3 regions of the Streptomyces sp. NPDC036815 genome follow, and region 3 is predicted to be linked to each of the others. Evidence: riboswitches for the same ligand, from Rfam matches in the RefSeq annotation. Region 3 holds a riboswitch; each other region holds the start of a gene.
What was found. Region 3 has a riboswitch for cyclic di-AMP ahead of ACZ69I_RS18700 (M23 family metallopeptidase). Riboswitches for the same ligand answer to the same signal wherever they lie in the genome.
Positions count from the first base shown of each region.

Region 1: another riboswitch for cyclic di-AMP. It lies ahead of ACZ69I_RS35910 (transglycosylase family protein); the one in region 3 lies ahead of ACZ69I_RS18700 (M23 family metallopeptidase).
Region 2: another riboswitch for cyclic di-AMP. It lies ahead of ACZ69I_RS14490 (C40 family peptidase); the one in region 3 lies ahead of ACZ69I_RS18700 (M23 family metallopeptidase).

Region 1 is NZ_JBVJPW010000029.1:19,894-26,140, forward strand. Features, by position in the region: gene eno (phosphopyruvate hydratase) at 1-595, opposite strand, end outside; gene ACZ69I_RS35910 (transglycosylase family protein) at 916-1,632, opposite strand; cyclic di-AMP (ydaO/yuaA leader) riboswitch at 1,636-1,837, opposite strand; gene ACZ69I_RS35915 (LysM peptidoglycan-binding domain-containing protein) at 2,032-3,099, opposite strand; gene ACZ69I_RS35920 (cytochrome P450 family protein) at 3,239-4,561, opposite strand; gene ACZ69I_RS35925 (sel1 repeat family protein) at 4,617-6,247, opposite strand, start outside.
Region 2 is NZ_JBVJPW010000005.1:294,620-300,866, reverse strand. Features, by position in the region: gene pcrA (DNA helicase PcrA) at 1-1,757, opposite strand, end outside; cyclic di-AMP (ydaO/yuaA leader) riboswitch at 1,999-2,154, shown strand; gene ACZ69I_RS14490 (C40 family peptidase) at 2,163-3,377, shown strand; gene ACZ69I_RS14485 (hypothetical protein) at 3,463-3,816, opposite strand; gene ACZ69I_RS14480 (C40 family peptidase) at 4,161-5,237, shown strand; gene ACZ69I_RS14475 (hypothetical protein) at 5,316-5,957, shown strand; gene ACZ69I_RS14470 (LuxR C-terminal-related transcriptional regulator) at 5,988-6,247, opposite strand, start outside.
Region 3 is NZ_JBVJPW010000008.1:166,959-173,205, forward strand. Features, by position in the region: gene ACZ69I_RS18690 (M16 family metallopeptidase) at 1-1,086, shown strand, start outside; gene ACZ69I_RS18695 (M16 family metallopeptidase) at 1,083-2,468, shown strand; cyclic di-AMP (ydaO/yuaA leader) riboswitch at 2,665-2,827, shown strand; gene ACZ69I_RS18700 (M23 family metallopeptidase) at 2,840-3,643, shown strand; gene ACZ69I_RS18705 (GntR family transcriptional regulator) at 3,855-4,547, shown strand; gene ACZ69I_RS18710 (HPr family phosphocarrier protein) at 4,710-4,991, opposite strand; gene ACZ69I_RS18715 (bifunctional acetate--CoA ligase family protein/GNAT family N-acetyltransferase) at 5,145-6,247, shown strand, end outside.

The DNA.
Region 1 (6,247 bases), on a different contig from region 3:
AGAGGCCCTTCTCCTTCAGCACCTTCTTGAGGGTGTGGTAGACCTCGGTGCCCCAGCGCAGGGCCTCGGAGAAGGACTCCGCGCCGATCGGGGCGATCATGAATTCCTGGATGTCGACGTTCGAGTCGGCGTGCGACCCGCCGTTCAGGATGTTCATCATCGGGACGGGCAGCAGATGCGCGTTCGGGCCGCCGAGGTAGCGGAACAGCGGCAGGTCGCTGGCCTCGGAGGCGGCGTGCGCGACGGCGAGCGAGACGCCGAGGATGGCGTTGGCGCCGAGCGAGCCCTTGTTGTCGGTGGCGTCCAGGTCGAACATGGCCTGGTCGATCAGGCGCTGCTCGGTGGCGTCGTAGCCGACGAGCTCCGGGCCGATCTGCTCGATGACGGCGAGGACGGCCTTCTCGACGCCCTTGCCCTGGTAACGGTTGGGGTCACCGTCACGGAGTTCGATGGCCTCGAAGGCACCGGTGGAGGCACCGGACGGAACGGCGGCACGACCGGTGCTGCCGTCGTCGAGGCCGACCTCGACCTCGACCGTGGGGTTGCCTCGGGAGTCCAGGATTTCCCGGGCTACGACGACGTCGATGGACGGCACGAGCATCTCCTTCTGGGAGTGTGACGCGTATACGCAATGACGCGGACCGTTTCGGCCCTGCGTCTCCCGAGCCTAACCGGCTCCGGGGCTTCAGCCAGCCGACCGCCCGTCCCGTGGGACGAACAAGAGGCCAAATCCCCTGGAAACAGGACGATGGACCGCGTTTCTACTCGCTAGTAGCGAACAAGCCGGGCGGCCCGGGCAGGGGCGGACATGGCCCCGCCCCGGTGCGTACGGGGGATACGCGCACCGGGGCGGGGAGCCCGTGGGGACGGGGGTACGGCCGTGCGTCCGCCGAGGCACGGCCGTGACCGGGCGGGTCAGCTCAGGTGCAGCTGCTGGCCCGGGTAGATCATGTCGGCGTTGTCGATGATGTCACCGTTGAGCTTGTACACCTTGTGCCAGCCGCCCTTGACGTGCTCCGCCTGGGCGATCTTGGACAGGGTGTCGCCCGTCTTGACCTTGTACTCGCCGTCGCCCTTCTTGACCGTCTTGCCGGTCGGGGTCTCGACGGTCTTCTTGCTCTCGGTCTGCGGCGCGGGCTGCGGCTTCGGGGCGGCCTGCTGCTGCTTCGGAGCGGCCTGCTGCTGCGTCTGCTGCGGCTGGGGCTTGGACTCCTGCTGCTGCGGGGCCTGCTGCTGCGAGCCGCCGCCGCTGTTGTTCGAGGCGCCCGAGAGGCCGACGCCACAGCTCGGCCAGGCACCCTTGCCCTGACCCGCGAGGACCTTCTCGCCGATCTCGATCTGCTGGGCCTTGGTCGCCTTGTCGGCGGAGGGCGCGTACTTGGTGCCGCCGTACGCGGCCCAGGTGGACGGCGAGAACTGCAGGCCGCCCTGGTAGCCGTTGCCGGTGTTGATCGACCAGTTGCCGCCGGCCTCGCACTGGGCGACGCGGTCCCACTCGGAGTCGGTGGCGGCGGAGGCCGAACCGGCGGCCATCAGCGGGGCAGCGACCGCGACACCGGTGACGCCGGCGAGCGTGGCGACACGGGTGGCCTTGGACGGACGACGGTGCTTGCCCTTGCTGGAAAACAGCATGAGTGATCCCCTCACCGACGCCTGCGAGGTGAGCTGTCGGGTTCGGGCCGATGTGGTTGCCCGGCCGCGCTCACAGAGCGCGGCTTCACCCCTAGCCGTTCCCGTCCGTCTCGCGGCGCCCAGCCCTACGGCTGTGCGTCCCCTCAACGGACGGACCCGGCGCAAACCTTGGGTCCCCCGCTCCTGCCTACGGCGCTCGAAGCGACGACTGTTCCCGTCCGGCCGTTGGCAGGATTCGGCGTACCGACCGGCGGGGCCCACCAATGGCGAGCGGTGACGACGGTAATCACGTCTTCCACACAATTTCAAAGACGATCAGGGCTTCTGAGACCCATGTCTCACTCGCGCCAAAGCGGACATACGACGCGAAGGCCCCGTCCGACTCTTCGTCAACTACCGTTACTTTTCGCCCAGATCGAGGCTCTGACCGGGGAGAATGAGGTCCGGGTCGCCGCCGACGGTCTTCTTGTTCTCGGTGTAGAGCTCGTGCCAGCCGCCCTCGACGTCGAGGTCGTCCGCGATGACCGAGAGGTTGTCCCCGGAGCGCACCGTGTACGTCCCGTCGGCGACCGCTCCGGTGCGCTCCTCGCCGCGCGAGGCGTGCCGTCCGGGACGCCCGCCCGCACCCTCGCTCTCGTCCGCGCGGTCGCCCCGGTGGCGCCCCGCGGAGGAGCCCGAACCCTCGGAGGGGGCCGTCGCGTCCTCGGCGTCCGGCGAAGTGCCGTCCTTCTCCCCGGACTTGCCCGTGCCGGACGCGTCATCGGCGCCGTCCGCCTCGCCCTTGTGACCCTTGTCGCCCTTTTCGCCGGACTCGTCGTGATTCTTGTCTCGCGCGTCGCCCGCGTCACCGGAGGGCTTCTCCGGGTCCGCGGACGGGTCGTCGGAGGGATCGGCGGAGTCGGCCGGGTCGGCGGACGACTCACCCTTCTCCGCGCCCTTGTCCTTGCCCTTGTCCTTGCCGTCGGAGCTGCCGGAGTCATCGGCGGAGCCGGAGTCCTTGGCACCCTCGGGCCCGTCGGCGCCGGTCCGGCCCGACGGGTCGGACGGCTCCCCGGTGACGGGCGCGCCCGGGTCCACGTCGGCCGCGGCGCCGCCGTCGGTGAGCCCGGCGATCGGCGCGCAGCTCGGCCAGGCGGCGGTGCCCCGGTCGCCAAGGACCTTCTCGGCGACGGAGATCTGCTGGGACTTGGAGGCCTGGTCGGCGCTCGGCGCGTAGTCGAGGCCGCCGTGGCTCTCCCAGGTGTCCTGGGAGAGCTGGAGCCCTCCGTAATAACCGTTGCCGGGGTTCGCGCTCCACGCGCCGCCGCTCTCGCACTGGGCGAGCTTGTCCCACGTGTCGGTGGAGGCGGCGCTCGCGCTGGTGGCGGCGAGCAGCGGGATGGCGATGGCTGATCCGGTGACGCCTGCCGCGACGATGAGAGCCGGGGCCTGGCGGGGGCGTCGGTGACGACCTTGACCGGAGAGCATGCGGTTGCCTTTCAGGAGACTGCAGCGACGGCTGGGGCGCCCGGGGGCGCCCAAGTCGTCGTGAACGTAGCCGCAGTCGAACGCTTGTCACAAGTCGGTGCAGCGGAGATCACGTGAACATCACAGTCGTGACGGCCCGTCAGCCCCGGGTCGGCGGCTGTGCGTTTGTGAACTTCACCGGCAGCGTGCGCAGTCCCCGCATGATCAGCCCGCCACGCCACCGCAAATCGGCGGGATCCGACGCGAGTTGCAGGTCGGGGAGGCGTCTGAGCAGCGTCGCGAGGGCGGTCTGCCCCTCCAGCCTGGCGAGCGGAGCACCGAGGCAGTAGTGGATTCCGTGCCCGTATCCGAGGTGCTGGTTGTCGCGGCGGGAAAGGTCCAGGGTGTCGGGCGAGTCGAAGCGGGCCGGGTCGCGGTCGGCGGCGGCGAGCACGACGAGGACGGGGTCTCCCGCGGCGATGTCCTGCCCGCCGACGCGGACCGCCTCGGTCGCGAACCGCCAGGTGGCGAGCTCGACGGGCCCGTCGAAGCGGAGGAGTTCCTCGACGCCGGTCTCCAGGAGCCCGGTGTCGCCCTCGGCCAGCGCCCGCTGCAGCCGCTCGCGCTGTTCGGGGTGGGTGAGCAGCGCGTACAGGCCGTTGCCGATGAGGTTGACGGTGGTCTCGAAGCCGGCGAAGAGAAGGATGAAGGCCATGGCGGCCGCCTCGTTCTCGGTGAGGTGCTCGCCGTGGTCGGAGGCCTTGATGAGGCCGGAGATGAGGTCGTCGCCCGGATCGAGGCGCTTTCGGTGGATGAGCTCGGCGAGGTAGCCGCGCATCTTCTTCACCGACCGGGCCACACCGCCCCGCGGCCCGCCCCCGTGGCGGATCATCATGCCCGCCCAGTCGCGGAAGTCGTCCTGGTCCTCGCGGGGGACGCCGAGCAGGTCGCAGATGGCGTAGATGGGGAGCGGGAAGGCGAACTCGTGGATGAGGTCGGCCGCGCCCTCCGCCCCGCCGTGCTTGTCGGCGAGCGTGTCGATGAGGGAGTCCGTCAACTCCTGCACGCGCGGCGCGAACTCGGCCACCCGGCGCGGTGTGAACGCCTTCGCGACGAGCCGGCGCAGGCGGGTGTGGTCCGGCGGGTCGATGTTGAGCAGATGCGTCATCAGCTCGGCCTTGCGCTCGCCGGGGATGCCGGTCTTGCCCTTGGCGTGGGCGGGCTCGTCGTGGTGGGCCGGGTTCTTGCTGAGCCGCTGGTCCGCGAGGGCCTGCCGCGCGTCCGCGTACCGGGTGACGAGCCAGGCCTCCACGCCGCTGGGCAGGGTGGTGCGGTGCACGGGGGAGTTCTCGCGCAGCCAGGCGTACGCCGGGTAGGGGTCGGTGGCGAACTCCCAGGTGAAGAGTTCCGGCTGCGGGGGCGGGGGCGTCCCGGGGGCGGAGGTGGCTCCTGCGGGGCAGGTCGCGGGCGGCTGGTCGTGCATGCCGTCGACGGTATCCCCAGGGCGAGCGCCGTACGGACCTGACCGGGGCCCGTACTCAACCGGGGTCCATGCTGGAGTCCAGGCCCGCGTCCCGGATCGGGTCCCGGCCGGGTTCCTTGCCGGTCGGGCGGAGCAGGCCCTTGAGGCGCCGGGTGGCGGAGGCGTCGCCCTCGGCCTCGGCGATGCGGAAGTAGTGGACGGCGAGGTGCTGGTGGACCTGGCCGAGCAGCGCCGCCGCCCCGGCCTCGCCCGCGTCGGCGGCGACCGTCAGGTGGGGGACCGCTTCCGTGTACGCGACGCGGATGGCCAGGAGGTGGCCGAGGTGGCCCGCGGCGCGGGCGTTCCCCCGGTCCGCGGCCTTGCGGAACCAGTCCTCGGCGACCTCCGTGTCCCCCGTGTCCTGGGCGAGGAGGCCGAGCCACATCATGGCCCGGGAGTCCCCGCTCGCGGCGCGGGGCGTGAAGGCCAGCCGAAAGGCGGCCACCAGGCCGTTCAGCTCGTCCCCGTCGTGCGGGGCCAGGTCCTCGATCGCGCGGATCCACACGCGGTCCGGGACCGCCGGTTCCGTGCGGGCCGCGTCCGCGACCAGGGAGCCGTACGCCCGCCACGTGCCGGGCCACTCCCCCGGTACGAGCAGACCCGTCACGCCGTGCCGGGGCGCGGTGGCCCAGGCGAGCGCCTCCTCGAAGGGCTCCCCGGCCGTGTCGGCCGCCACCGGCTCGTACTCCTCCCTGATCTGCCTCAGCAGCTCGGGCGTGACGCCGCGGGTGAGCCCGCACCGCGCGAGGTCGATCGCGGCGCGCACCAGGAGGTGTCCGAGCAGCCGCCCGCCCGCGCGGCGCGCCCTGCGCCACTCCTCCCACAGGTCGGGGCCGAGCGCGAGGAACTCCGTGATGCCCAGGTCCCCGCGCCACCGGACGGCGTCCGTGAAGCGCGGGTCGTCGACCGTCGCGAGCCGCGCCAGTTCCGTTTCGCTCCACTCGGCGGCGACCTCGACGGTCTGCGCGACGCTCAGCACGCGGGCGCCCGGGTGGTGCCCGAAGCGGTGTCTGTCGTACGCCTCGTCCCGCATCGTCGCCAGGACCAGGACGCGGTCGTGGGTGAGCCGGGCGAGGACGCCGGGGGTGCCGGGTTCGGCGAGGTGGCCGTCGAGGTCGTCGAGCCACACGACGTGGGTGCCCGTGGTGTCGCGGCCCCGGAGCTGGTCGGGCAGGTCGCGCAGGTCCGTACCGCCGCCCGCGACGAAGACCCGGGAGTCCTCCGGCACGCTCCCCCGCAGCGCCGCCCACGCCGTCGAGGTCTTTCCGGACAGGGGCGCGCCCGTGACGATGACGAGGCCGCCGTGGTGCGCGGCCTGCCGCAGGAGGACGGACAGCTCGTCGTCGCAGTCCCTGATGACGTACGGGGGCAGGGCCTTCGCGCCGGGGAAGCGGCGGGTGGGGCGCACGCCGAGGCCGAGGCGGCGCAGCTGGTCTACGCGGGGCCAGTTGTCGGCGGGGGCGGGGTGTGGAGACGGGGGCGGGGGTGGTGTGTTGACGGTGAGGGAGTGGATGGAAGCGGCCTGCACGACGGCGCTCTGCGTACCGCCGGTGACGGAGTTCCGCGCGGCCGGTTCGGCCGGTGCGGCGGGGTCCTCCGCGCTCGTGGTCTGAGCGGTGTACCAGGCGGGGGGCGCATAGTCGATCT
Region 2 (6,247 bases), on a different contig from region 3:
GCGGCGAGTTCCTGGAGGTTCTCGATGCGCGTCTCGTCCTGGGGGTCGGTCGAGGCCTGCAGCTCGGCGAGGTACCCGGTGCGTTCGAGCACGGCTTCCAGGACGACGGCCGGGCCCGCTCCGGACTCGACGACGGTCCGCAGCTCCTCCATGAGCGTGTTGAACCGCTTGACGGCGTTGGCCGACCGGGCCGCCATTCCGTACGCCTCGTCGACGCGGCGCAGGGCCTGCGGGAAGGAGATCTTCTCGCGCTGCGAGAGCGCGTCGATCATCGCTTCCGCGCGGTCGCCGATGCCCCTCTTGGGGACGTTGAGGATGCGGCGCAGCGGGACGGCGTCCTCGGGGTTGGCGAGGACGCGCAGGTACGCGAGGACGTCGCGGACCTCCTTGCGCTCGTAGAAGCGGACGCCGCCGACGACCTTGTAGGGCAGGCCGACCCGGATGAAGATCTCTTCGAAGACACGGGACTGGGCGTTCGTCCGGTAGAAGATCGCCACGTCGCCGGCCTTGGCGTCGCCCGCGTCGGTGAGGCGGTCGATCTCGTCGGCGACGAACTGGGCCTCGTCGTGCTCGGTGTCGGCGACGTACCCGGTGATGCGCGCGCCCGCGCCCTGGTTGGTCCAGAGGTTCTTCGGACGGCGGCTTTCGTTGCGCTCGATGACCGCGTTGGCGGCGGTCAGGATCGTCTGTGTAGAGCGGTAGTTCTGTTCGAGGAGGATCGTCGTCGCGTCCGCGTAGTCCTCCTCGAACTGGAGGATGTTACGGATCGTGGCGCCGCGGAAGGCGTAGATCGACTGGTCCGCGTCACCCACCACACACAGCTCGGCGGGGTCGTCGCCCTCGCCGCCGGAGGGGCCGACCAGCTCGCGCACGAGTGCGTACTGGGCGTGGTTGGTGTCCTGGTACTCGTCGACCATGACGTGCCGGAAGCGGCGCCTGTAGTGCTCGGCCACGTCCGGGAAGGCGCGAAGCAGGTGGACCGTCGTCATGATCAGGTCGTCGAAGTCCAGCGCGTTCGCCTCGCGCAGGCGCGACTGGTACATGGCGTAGGCCTGGGCGAGGGTCTTCTCGAAACCGTCGGCGGCCCGACCAGCGAAGTCCTCCTCGTCGATCAGCTCGTTCTTCAGGTTCGAGATCTTGGCACTGAAGGACTTCGGCGGGAACTTCTTCGGGTCGAGGTCCAGGTCGCGGCAGACCAGGGCCATCAGGCGCTTGGAGTCCGCGGCGTCGTAGATCGAGAAGGAGGACGTGAAGCCCAGCTTCTTGTACTCGCGGCGCAGGATGCGGACGCAGGCGCTGTGGAACGTCGACACCCACATCGCGTTCGCCCGCGGGCCCACGAGCTGCTCCACGCGCTCCTTCATCTCGCCCGCGGCCTTGTTCGTGAAGGTGATCGCGAGGATCTGGCCGGGGTGTACACCGCGCTCGGCGAGCAGGTGCGCGATGCGGTGGGTCAGCACGCGGGTCTTGCCGGAGCCGGCTCCGGCGACGATGAGCAGCGGGGATCCGGCGTGCACCACGGCCGCGCGCTGGTTCTCGTTCAGCCCGTCGAGGAGCGTCGCCGGGTCGATGACCGGGCGGGGGGCACCGTCGCGGTAGTGCGAGTCCCGGGTCATGGGCGCGTCGAACTTCCCGTCGAACAGATCGTCCGGAATGGGCTCCGGAGCGCTGTCCTCGGGCGGCGGCGGGGGCGCTTCGTCCGTGGCCCGGGAAGGCTGCAGGTCCGCCAGGAAGCTGTCATCAAAGAGGCTGCTCATCGCCTCCCGAGTCTAGGCGGCCCCACTGACAACCCGCTGCGGGTTCCGGTCACCTCACACCTGCCTACGCGCTGCCCGCGGACGCTCACGCTCCGCATCCGGGCGACATGCTCGCGTCAGGGCCGCGGAAAGTCACGAAAATGTATCGGGCATATCGAACATCAACCTTCACAGGGACCACACGAGTTGGCTAGCGTGCTCGGCGGGCCGCTCGTCCCCCACCGGCGAACCCGCCGGGAACGAGTGGCCTCCGCCGAGTCCGACATGTTCGGAGCCGGGGACCCACCGAAAACTTGGGGTGAATCGGTCCCGTACGAAGTACGGGACCGTAGGGCAACCTTCCGGACCACCCGCCCGAACCCGACAGCTAACCCGGTAGGCGGTCTACGGAAGGAGTCGCCTCCCTTGGCGTCGCACCGCAAGCCGCGGACCCGGACAGCCGGAATTCGCACCGCCCCCGCCTTCGGCATCACGACAGCGGCCCTCACCTCCGTCGCCCTCCTGTCGCAGAGCGCGCAGGCAGCGCCCTCCGCGCCGGTGAAGCCCAGCCTCGAAGAGGTCCAGAAGAAGGTCGACGAGCTCTACCAGCAGGCCGGCGTGGCCACGCAGAAGTACAACGCGGCGAAGGAGCGCACCGACAAGCAGCGCAAGAAGGTCGACCGCCTGCTCGACGACGTGGCCGAGCGCACCGACGAGCTGAACGACGCGCGCAAGGAGCTCGGCTCGTTCGCCGCCGCGCAGTACCGCACCGGCGCCGTCTCCGAGACGGCCACCATGCTGCTGGCCAACGACCCGCAGGGCTACTTCGACCAGAACCACCTGGCTGACCGGTTGACCACGCGCCAGAAGAAGGCGGTCGACGCCTACACGACGCAGCAGGCGTCGGCGACCAGGCAGCGCGCGAAGGCGGCGAAGAGCCTGGAGACCCTGAGCGATTCGCGGGACGACCTCAGGACGAGCAAGCAGACCGTCCAGAAGAAGCTGGGCGCCGCGCGCGAGGTGCTTTCCGAGCTGACGGCGCAGGAGAAGGCGCGGCTCGCGGAGATCGAGCGGAAGAAGAAGCAGGAGGCCCAGCGCAAGGCCGAGAAGCTGGCCCGCGAGCAGGCCGCCGAGGCGGCGCGCAAGCGCAAGGCGGAGGAGGCGGCCCGGCGGGAGAAGGAGCGGGAGCAGGGCTCCGGGTCCGACTCCGGGTCCGGCTCCGGTTCCGGTTCTGATGCGGGTTCCGGCTCGGGCTCGGGCTCGGGCTCCGGGAGCAAGGACGGCGACTACGCCACCAAGGCCGCGAAGGTCATCGCCTTCGCGGAGGCCCAGATCGGCAAGCCGTACGTCTGGGGCGCCACCGGCCCCGACTCGTACGACTGCTCAGGGCTCACCCAGGACGCGTGGAAGGCCGCCGGGATCTCCCTGCCGCGCACCACGTGGGACCAGGTCAAGGTCGGCACGACCGTGAAGACCGCCGACGCCAAGCCGGGTGACCTGGTGTTCTTCTACGACGACATCAGCCACGTGGGGATCTACACCGGCAACGGCAAGATGATCCACGCCCCGAAGCCGGGCGCGAACGTCCGCGTCGAGTCGATCTACTACATGCCGATCCACAGCGTGGTGCGCCCGGCGTAACCGTCGCACCCGCCCCATGCGGCACATCTCATGAAAGTGGCCCTCCACGCGCGCGTGGAGGGCCACTTTCATGCGGGTCGGGACATCAGGTCCACAGGACCGCGATGAAGATGTTCGCGATGGTCAACAGGCCGACCGCGCCGAACAGACCCTTGTCGACCTTCTCCTCGTCGCGCTTCACGTAGACCAGCGCGAGGATCACGATCAACAGGGCCAGCTTGATGCCGATCTTGACGTTGTTGACCGTGTTGTCGTCCGCCTGGTTGAGGCCCACCAGGACCACACCCGTGACGAGCATGGTCAGCGAGCCGTGCAGCATCGCGGGGTTGAAGCGGGCCGTGCCCTGGCCCATCTGCTTCATCTGGGTCAGGAAACCCCCCAGGAGCGAGCCGATGCCGATGATGTGGAGGCCGACGAAGAGATGGATGAGTAGGTCCATGAGGCCGGAGCCTAGCCGGGTCCCCCTCCTCTCCCGGCCACCGCCCCCGTACCACCCCGCCCCGCCAGGCACATCGCAATCGAGCCATCGGTCACGGCCGTACGCGAAGCAGCCGCCACCCCGTGATCGACACGGTCGGAGCCGGTCGTCGGGTCGCCCACTTCCGCCAGTTGCGCACAATCCCTCACCAACCCGTGACGGCCAGGTTTAGCGTCCTCCACCAGGTGTCCGGCTCCCCACCGCCGCCCGATCCGGGGCGGCCGTCGGGCACCACCGCCGAAAGACCCGGCGGCGGCCCGTCCCCCTGTGCGGGCCGCCGCCGGACACCTAAGGAGCCCCTCTTCGTGGCAGCGCACCGCAAGCCCAGACAGCGCTCGCTCAGCGGCGGCACGGCCCGCACGGCCGCCACCCTCGCCCTCGCGGGAGCCGCGTCGGCGACCGCCTTCGACGGCACGGGGCACGCGAACCCCCAGCTCGGCCCCGCCGAGGTGAAATCCAGGGTCGACGCGCTCTACCGCGAGGCGGAGACGGCCACCGAGAAGTACAACGGCGCGAAGGAGAAGGCCGAGAAGGCCGAAAAATCACTCCGCGAGCTGCGCGACGAGGCGGCCCGCAAGACGGAGAAGCTCAACTCCGCCCGCGACAGCCTGGGTTCGTACGCCGCCGCGCAGTACCGCGCGGGCGGCATCGACCCCTCCTTACAGCTCATGCTCTCCTCCGACCCCGGGCGGTTCCTGGAGCGCGCGGAGCGCGCCGACCGGGCGGGCGGCCGTCAGGCCGTGGCCCTGCGCGAGGTACGCGCGCAGCTCCGGGAGATGGACCAGCTGCGGGGCACGGCCGACGACCGCCTGGCCACGCTCCGCGCCCGCCAGTCGGAGCTGCGCAAGCACAAGAAAACGGTCATCACGAAACTCGGCGAGGCCAAGCGACTGCTGTCCCGGCTCACCGCCGAACAGCGCGCGGAACTCGCCGCCCCGGACGACGCCCGCGGTGACAGCGACCGCGACAGCGACCGCGCTGCCCGCTCGGCCACCCGCGGCGCCCCCGCCGCGGGTACCGCCAAGGCGCCCAACTCCCGTGCCGCGTCCGCCGTCTCCTACGCGTACAAGGCGCTCGGCAGCCCGTACGTCTGGGGCGCCACCGGGCCGGACGCCTTCGACTGCTCAGGGCTCACCCAGGCCGCGTACCGCTCAGCGGGCGTCTCCCTGCCGCGCACCACCTACGCCCAGATCGCCGCGGGCACACGGGTCTCCCGCTCCGAACTACGCCCCGGCGACCTGGTCTTCTTCTACTCCGGCATCAGCCACGTCGGCCTCTACGTCGGCAACGGCCAGATGATCCACGCCCCCAACCCGAGCGCCCCGGTACGGCTCGCCCCGATCGACCAGATGCCGTTCGCGGGAGCCACCCGCGTGGCGTGAGCCGGTACGCCTCCCGCCCACGATCCGCTCCGCCGACCCGCCGATTCCGTCCCGGCGTCCCCCAGTAATGTCACGTGCATGCCTAGCCGTACGCTGCCGCCGCCCCCGCCACCCGTATATCTGCGGACCTGGCCGGACCGTCGGACGCTGCTCGCCGACCGCGACACGGCCCTCGTGGAGCTGCGGCGGCGGCACCTCGGGGTGGGCCGCCTCCTGCTGCTGTGGCTCTGCGGTCTCGGCGGCGCCATCGGCTGGGCACTGCTTGTCCAGCCGTTCCGAATGCTCGCGGACGAGGACGTCACGGGCTTCATCCTGGGCCCGGTCCTCGCGATCCTCGGCCTGGCGATGCTGGCCCCCGCGGTGACCGGCGTCGTCCTCGGCATCCGCCACGACCGGCGCATCCGCCAACTCACCGACGCCTGGGTCGCCCTGGACAGCCACCCGGTGTCCGACGCCCGACTGCGCTCCCCCGCCCTCAGTCTCCTCTGGCTGCTGTCGTCCCTCGCCGTGTGCGCCCTCGGCCTGTGGGCGTCCTTCGCGTCCGCCGCGCACGCCGAACCCGGCCGCGAGACGTACACCGACGTCGTCCTCGGCATGGGCGTCGGCATGATCGTGTGGCTGACGGGCCTCCTCGGAGCCGCGAAGGCCGTCGGCCACTACCGGTGGGCGCTGCGGAACCTGGGTGCGGCGCTGCCCCCGGCCGCCGCGGCCCACCGCTGACGCCCCACCCGGCCGGTCAGCGACAGGCGCTCAGACCAGCCGCCGCGCCGTCGCCCACCGCGTCAGCTCATGGCGGTTGGACAGCTGCAGCTTCCGCAGCACCGCCGACACATGCGACTCGACGGTCTTCACCGAGATGAAGAGCTGCTTGGCGATCTCCTTGTACGCATACCCGCGTGCGATGAGCCGCAGGACCTCCCGCTCACGCTGGGTGAGGCGGTCCAGGTCCTCGTCGACCGGGGGCGCGTCGGTGGAGGCGAAGGCGTCCAGGACGAACCCGGCGAGGCGCG
Region 3 (6,247 bases):
AGCTTCGAGCGCACCAACTATTTCGAGACCATGCCCGCCCACCAGCTGGAGCTGGCCCTGTGGCTCGAGGCCGACCGGATGGGCTCGCTGCTCACCGCGCTCGACGAAGAGTCCATGGAGAACCAGCGGGACGTCGTCAAGAACGAGCGCCGCCAGCGCTACGACAACGTCCCGTACGGCACCGCCTTCGAGAAGCTGACCGCTCTCTCGTACCCGGAGGGCCACCCCTACCACCACACGCCGATCGGCTCCATGGCCGACCTGGACGCGGCCACCCTGGAGGACGCCCGCGCGTTCTTCCGCACGTACTACGCGCCGAACAACGCCGTCCTGTCGATCGTCGGCGACATCGACCCGGCACAGACGCTCGCCTGGGTCGAGAAGTACTTCGGGTCGATCCCCGGGCACGACGGCAAGCAGCCGCCGCGCGACGGCTCCCTGCCCGAGCGCATCGGCAAGGAGCTCCGTGAGGTCGTCGAGGAGGACGTACCGGCCCGCGCCCTGATGGCCGCCTACCGCCTCCCGGAGGACGGCACGCGCGCGTGCGACGCGGCCGACATCGCCCTCACCGTTCTCGGCAGCGGCGAGTCCTCGCGGCTCTACAACCGCCTCGTGCGCCGGGACCGCACCGCGGTCGCCGCCGGGTTCGGTCTGCTGCGCCTGGCCGGGGCGCCCTCGCTCGGCTGGCTGGACGTGAAGACGTCGGGCGACGTCGAGGTGCCCGTCATCGAGGCGGCCGTCGACGAGGAGCTCGCCCGCTTCGCCGCGGAGGGCCCCACTCCGGAGGAGATGGAGCGCGCCCAGGCCCAGTTGGAGCGCGAGTGGCTCGACCGGCTCGGCACGGTCGCGGGCCGCGCCGACGAACTGTGCCGGTACGCCGTCCTGTTCGGCGACCCGCAGCTCGCCCTCACCGCCGTGCAGCGCGTCCTCGACGTCAGCGCCGCCGAGGTCCAGGAGGCCGCCAGGGCCCGCCTGCGCCCGGACAACCGCGCGGTGCTCGTGTACGAACCCGTGACCGTCGCCGACGAGGGCGAAGCAGGCGTCGAGGACGCCGTGGACGCCGAGGAAGAGGAGGCGGCGAAGTGACCGAGGCCGCGACGATGCAGTTCCATCCACAGCCCCAGGCCGGTACGGCCAAGCCCTGGGCCTTCCCCGCGCCCGAGCGCGGCACGCTGCCCAACGGCCTCACCGTGCTGCGGTGTCACCGCCCCGGCCAGCAGGTCGTCGCCGTCGAGATCCACCTCGAAGCGCCGCTGGACGCCGAGCCCGAGGGCCTCGACGGCGTCGCCACGATCATGGCGCGGGCGTTCAACGAGGGCACCGACAAGCACTCCGCCGAGGAGTTCGCCGCCGAGCTCGACCGGTGCGGCGCGACGCTCGACGCGCACGCCGACCACCCGGGCGTGCGGGTCTCCCTGGAGGTCCCGGTCTCCCGGCTGCCCAAGGCGCTCGGCCTGCTCGCCGACGCCCTGCGGGCCCCCGCCTTCGCGGACAGCGAGATCGAACGCCTCGTACGCAACCGCCTGGACGAGATCCCGCACGAGGCGGCCAACCCGGCGCGCCGCGCCGCCAAGGAGCTCTCCCGGCAGCTCTTCCCGGCCACCTCGCGCATGTCCCGGCCCCGCCAGGGCACCGAGGCGACGGTCACGGCCATCGACTCGGCGGCGGTGCGCGCCTTCTACGAGAAGCACGTGCGGCCCGCGACGGCCACCCTCGTCGTCGTCGGCGACCTGACCGGCACCGACCTGGACACCGTGCTCGCGGACACCGTCGGCGCCTGGACCGGCTCCGCGGGCGAACCGCGCCCGGTGCCGCAGGTGACCGCCGACGACCGCGGCCGCGTCGTCATCGTGGACCGCCCCGGAGCGGTCCAGACGCAGCTGCTGATCGGCCGCGTGGGCGCCGACCGGCACGACCGCGTCTGGCCGGCCCAGGTCCTCGGCACGTACTGCCTGGGCGGCACCCTCACCTCCCGCCTCGACCGCGTCCTGCGGGAGGAGAAGGGATACACCTACGGAGTGCGGGCGTTCAGCCAGGTGCTGCGCTCGGCGCCGGACGGCACGGGCGCCGCGATGCTCGCCATCAGCGGCTCCGTGGACACCGAGTCCACCGGCCCGGCGCTCGACGACCTCTGGAAGGTCCTGCGCACCCTCGCCGCCGAGGGCCTGACCGACGCCGAGCGCGATGTGGCCGTGCAGAACCTGGTGGGCGTGGCCCCGCTCAAGTACGAGATGGCCGCCTCCGTGGCGGCCACCCTCGCCGACCAGGTCGAGCAGAACCTGCCGGACGACTTCCAGGCGCAGCTGTACCGGCGGCTGGCCGCCACCGGCACCGTGGAGGCCACCGCGGCCGTCGTGAACGCCTTCCCGGAGGACCGCCTGGTGACGGTCCTCGTCGGGGACGCCGCGCAGATCGAGGAGCCCGTCAGGGCGCTCGGGATCGGTGACGTGAGTGTGGTCACCGGCTGAGTGACGGTCAGGACACAAGGGGACCCCAGTGGCCACTTCGGCCGCTGGGGTCCTCATATGTCCGAATTGCTATGGAGGTTGCCTGTCTGCTCTGTGGCGTGCGCTACAAAAGTGGAGTTCTGTTTGTCGAACGAAAGACGCCCCGTTTAGCGTCGGTCCGGCTGTTCGTCGCGCACTACGCCGCATCCGCGGCACCGGACAGTCATCGCCGAGTCCCCGTACGGCGCGAGCCAGGGGAGCCGGGGACCCACACGTCCCCTGGGGTGAATCGGGCACCTTGCCGCGAGGCGAGGAACCCGTAGGAGACCTTCCTGCTCCGAACCCGTCAGCTAACCCGGTAGGCGAGAGGGAAGGAAAGGATCACCCGCCACATGGCGTTCACCCGTGCCACCGGGAAGCACCGTCGTCCGAGCCGCCTCACGCGGACCACCGCGAACGTCGCGGGTGTCGCGGCGCTCACCACCACCGGTGTCATCGGAGGCCTCGCGGCCCCGGCGCTCGCCGCCGCCGACGAAGCGGCCGTCGAACACACCGGCCTCACCCAGGCGATATCCGTCGGCGACTCGCTCGCCGAGAACATCGGCGCCCAGGCCGCCGCCCAGCGCCAGGCCGCCGACGACGCCGCCGCCGCGAAGAAGGCCGAAGAGGCCGCCAAGAAGAAGGCCGCGGAGGAGAAGCGCAAGGCCGAGGCCGAGGCCAAGGCGAAGGCCAAGAAGGAGCGCGAGGCCAAGGAGCGCGCCGCCCGCGAGGCCGAGCGCAAGCGCCTGAACACCTACGTCGCCCCGGTCGACGGCTCGTACGTCTCCACCGGCTACCAGACCGGCGGTGCCATGTGGTCCTCCGGCAGCCACACCGGCATCGACTTCCACGCCGCGTCCGGCACCTCCGTCCACGCGGTCGGCTCCGGCACCGTCGTCGAGGCGGGCTGGGGCGGGGCCTACGGCAACAACGTGGTCATCAAGATGAACGACGGCACGTACACCCAGTACGGCCACATGTCGTCCCTCGGCGTCACCGTCGGCCAGACGGTCACCCCGGGCCAGCAGATCGGCCTCTCCGGCTCCACCGGCAACTCCAGCGGCCCGCACCTCCACTTCGAGGCCCGCACCGGCGCGGAGTACGGCTCGGACATCGACCCGATCGCGTACCTCCGCTCGCACGGCGTCAACGTCTGACGCACGCGGCCCCCGCGATACTCCACCGAAAGCCCCGGCTCCCGGCGAGCCGGGGCTTTCGGCATTGCCGCCGCCCGCACCCGTCACCCTTGGCCAAAAGATATCCATGGATTCCGGCCCGCCGTCGGAAATTGCGGTTCTCTGCAATAGAGTCACCGAACGAGCGTCGGTCGACCGCGATTATGCGGGGATGAAGGCGGAGGTCCGGGTCATGCGTGTTCCCGCGCATTCGGTATGCACGGCCATCCGGGACGACATCGTCGCCGGCGTGCACGAAAGGGGCAGTCGGCTGGCCGAGGAAGTCCTCGCGCGCCGGTACGGCGTCTCGCGGGTTCCCGTGCGCGAAGCCCTGCGCACCCTGGAGGCCGAGGGCTTCGTCGTCACCCGCAGGCACGCGGGCGCGTGCGTGGCCGAGCCCACGGAGCAGGAGGCCGCGGACCTCCTGGAGGTCCGGACGCTGCTCGAACCGCTTGCCGCGGCACGCGCCGCGCAGCGCCGTACGGACGCGCACCTCAAGGTCCTGCGCGGCCTCGTCAGGCTGGGTCAGGAGCGCGCGAGGAACGGTCGGGGGGAGGATCTGCGGCCGCTGGGCGGCTGGTTCCACGAGACGCTCGCCCAGGCGTCCGGCAGCCCCGGCCTCAGCGCCCTGCTCATCCAGCTGCGGCACAAGGCCGCCTGGATGTACGTCGTCGACAGCCCGGCGGCGCCCGCCGACTCCTGGGCCGAGCACGCGGCGATCGTGGACGCGGTGGCCCGCGGGGACGCGGAGCGGGCCAGGGCGCTCACGGGCGCGCACGCCGCGCGGGCGACGGCCGCGTACCGGCCGCGCCACGTCCGGCGGCCGGCGCGCGGCCGGGTGAGCGATTCGCAACATGCCGTAAACACGGTGAGCCTCCAGAATTAACGGAGGCGCCGTATACAAAGGAGAGGTATTTCTCGGCTTCCATTCCTTGGATGATTGCCGGGTTCTCCCTCAATTGTTTGCGCGTTCACGCGCAAACGTCGATGGGGTCACCCGGAATTCCGGGTGACCCCATCGACGCTTTTCCAGGAACTGGAATGTGTCCTAGACCGTCTCCGGAAGCTCCTCGAGCCCCTCCGAGACCAGCTTCGCCAGACGGTCGAGCGCGGCGTCCGCACCCTCGGCGTCGGAGGCGAGCACGATCTCCTCGCCGCCCTGGGCACCCAGACCGAGCACCGCGAGCATCGAGGCGGCGTTGACCGGGTTGCCGTCGGCCTTGGCGATCGTCACGGGGACGCCGGCGGCCGTGGCCGCGCGGACGAAGATGGAGGCGGGTCGGGCGTGAAGGCCCTCGGCCCAGCCGACGTTGACGCGGCGCTCAGCCATGTGTTGCTGCCCTTCCAGGTGTCTCACACTTGTCTAGACCAGTGTCTCATGCCGTTACGGGTGCTCCGTCGGACACGTGTCCGCTCCCGATCGCCTTCGACCCGTCCTAGCCTGCCCCGGCCCCGGCGGCCGCGCGACCCGTACCCTGGCCCCATGCAGACCGCGTCGGATCAGCAGGATCGGCACGACTACCCCGCCCACTGGGAAGCCGATGTGGTGCTGCGCGACGGAGGTACCGCCCGGATCAGGCCGATCACGGCCGAGGACGCGGACCGCCTGGTCAGCTTCTACGAACAGGTGTCGGACGAGTCGAAGTACTACCGCTTCTTCGCGCCCTACCCGCGACTGTCCGCCAAGGACGTGCACCGTTTCACCCACCACGACCAGGTCGACCGCGTGGGGCTGGCGGCCACAGTGGGCGGCGAGTTCATCGCCACCGTGCGCTTCGACCGCATCGACGAGCGCGGCATGGCCGCCAGCGCCCCGGCCGACGAGGCCGAGGTCGCCTTCCTCGTCCAGGACGCCCACCAGGGCCGGGGCGTCGCCTCCACCCTCCTGGAACACATCGCGGCCGTCGCCAGGGAGCGCGGCATCCGCCGGTTCGCGGCCGAGGTGCTGCCCGCCAACACCAAGATGATCAAGGTCTTCACGGACGCGGGTTATCAGCAGAAGCGCAGCTTCGAGGACGGTGTCGTCCGCCTGGAGTTCGACCTGGAGCCGACGGACCGCTCGCTCGCCGTGCAGCGCGCCCGCGAACAGCGCGCCGAAGGCCGCTCGGTGCAGCGCCTCCTGACGCCGGGCTCGGTCGCGGTGATCGGCGTCGGCCGGGTCCCCGGCGGCGTCGGCCGGAGCGTCCTGAGCAACCTCGAGGAGTCCGGCTTCACCGGGCGTCTGTACGCGGTGAACAGCGCGTTCGGCGAGGAGGGCGACGCCGCCGACATCGACGGAGTGCCCGCACACCGTTCCGTGGCGGCCATCGCGGAGCCCGTGGACCTCGCGGTGATCGCGGTGCCCGCCGACCGGGTGCCGCAGGTCGTCGCCGAGTGCGGCGAGCGCGGGGTGCAGGGCCTCGTGGTGCTCTCCGCCGGGTACGGGGAGAGCGGCCCCCAGGGGCGCGAGCGGCAGCGCGAACTGGTCCGCCAGGCCCGGTCGTACGGCATGCGGATCATCGGTCCGAACGCCTTCGGCGTCATCAACACCTCGCCGCAGACACGGCTCAACGCCTCGCTCGCCCCGCAGTCGCCCGCGCGCGGGCG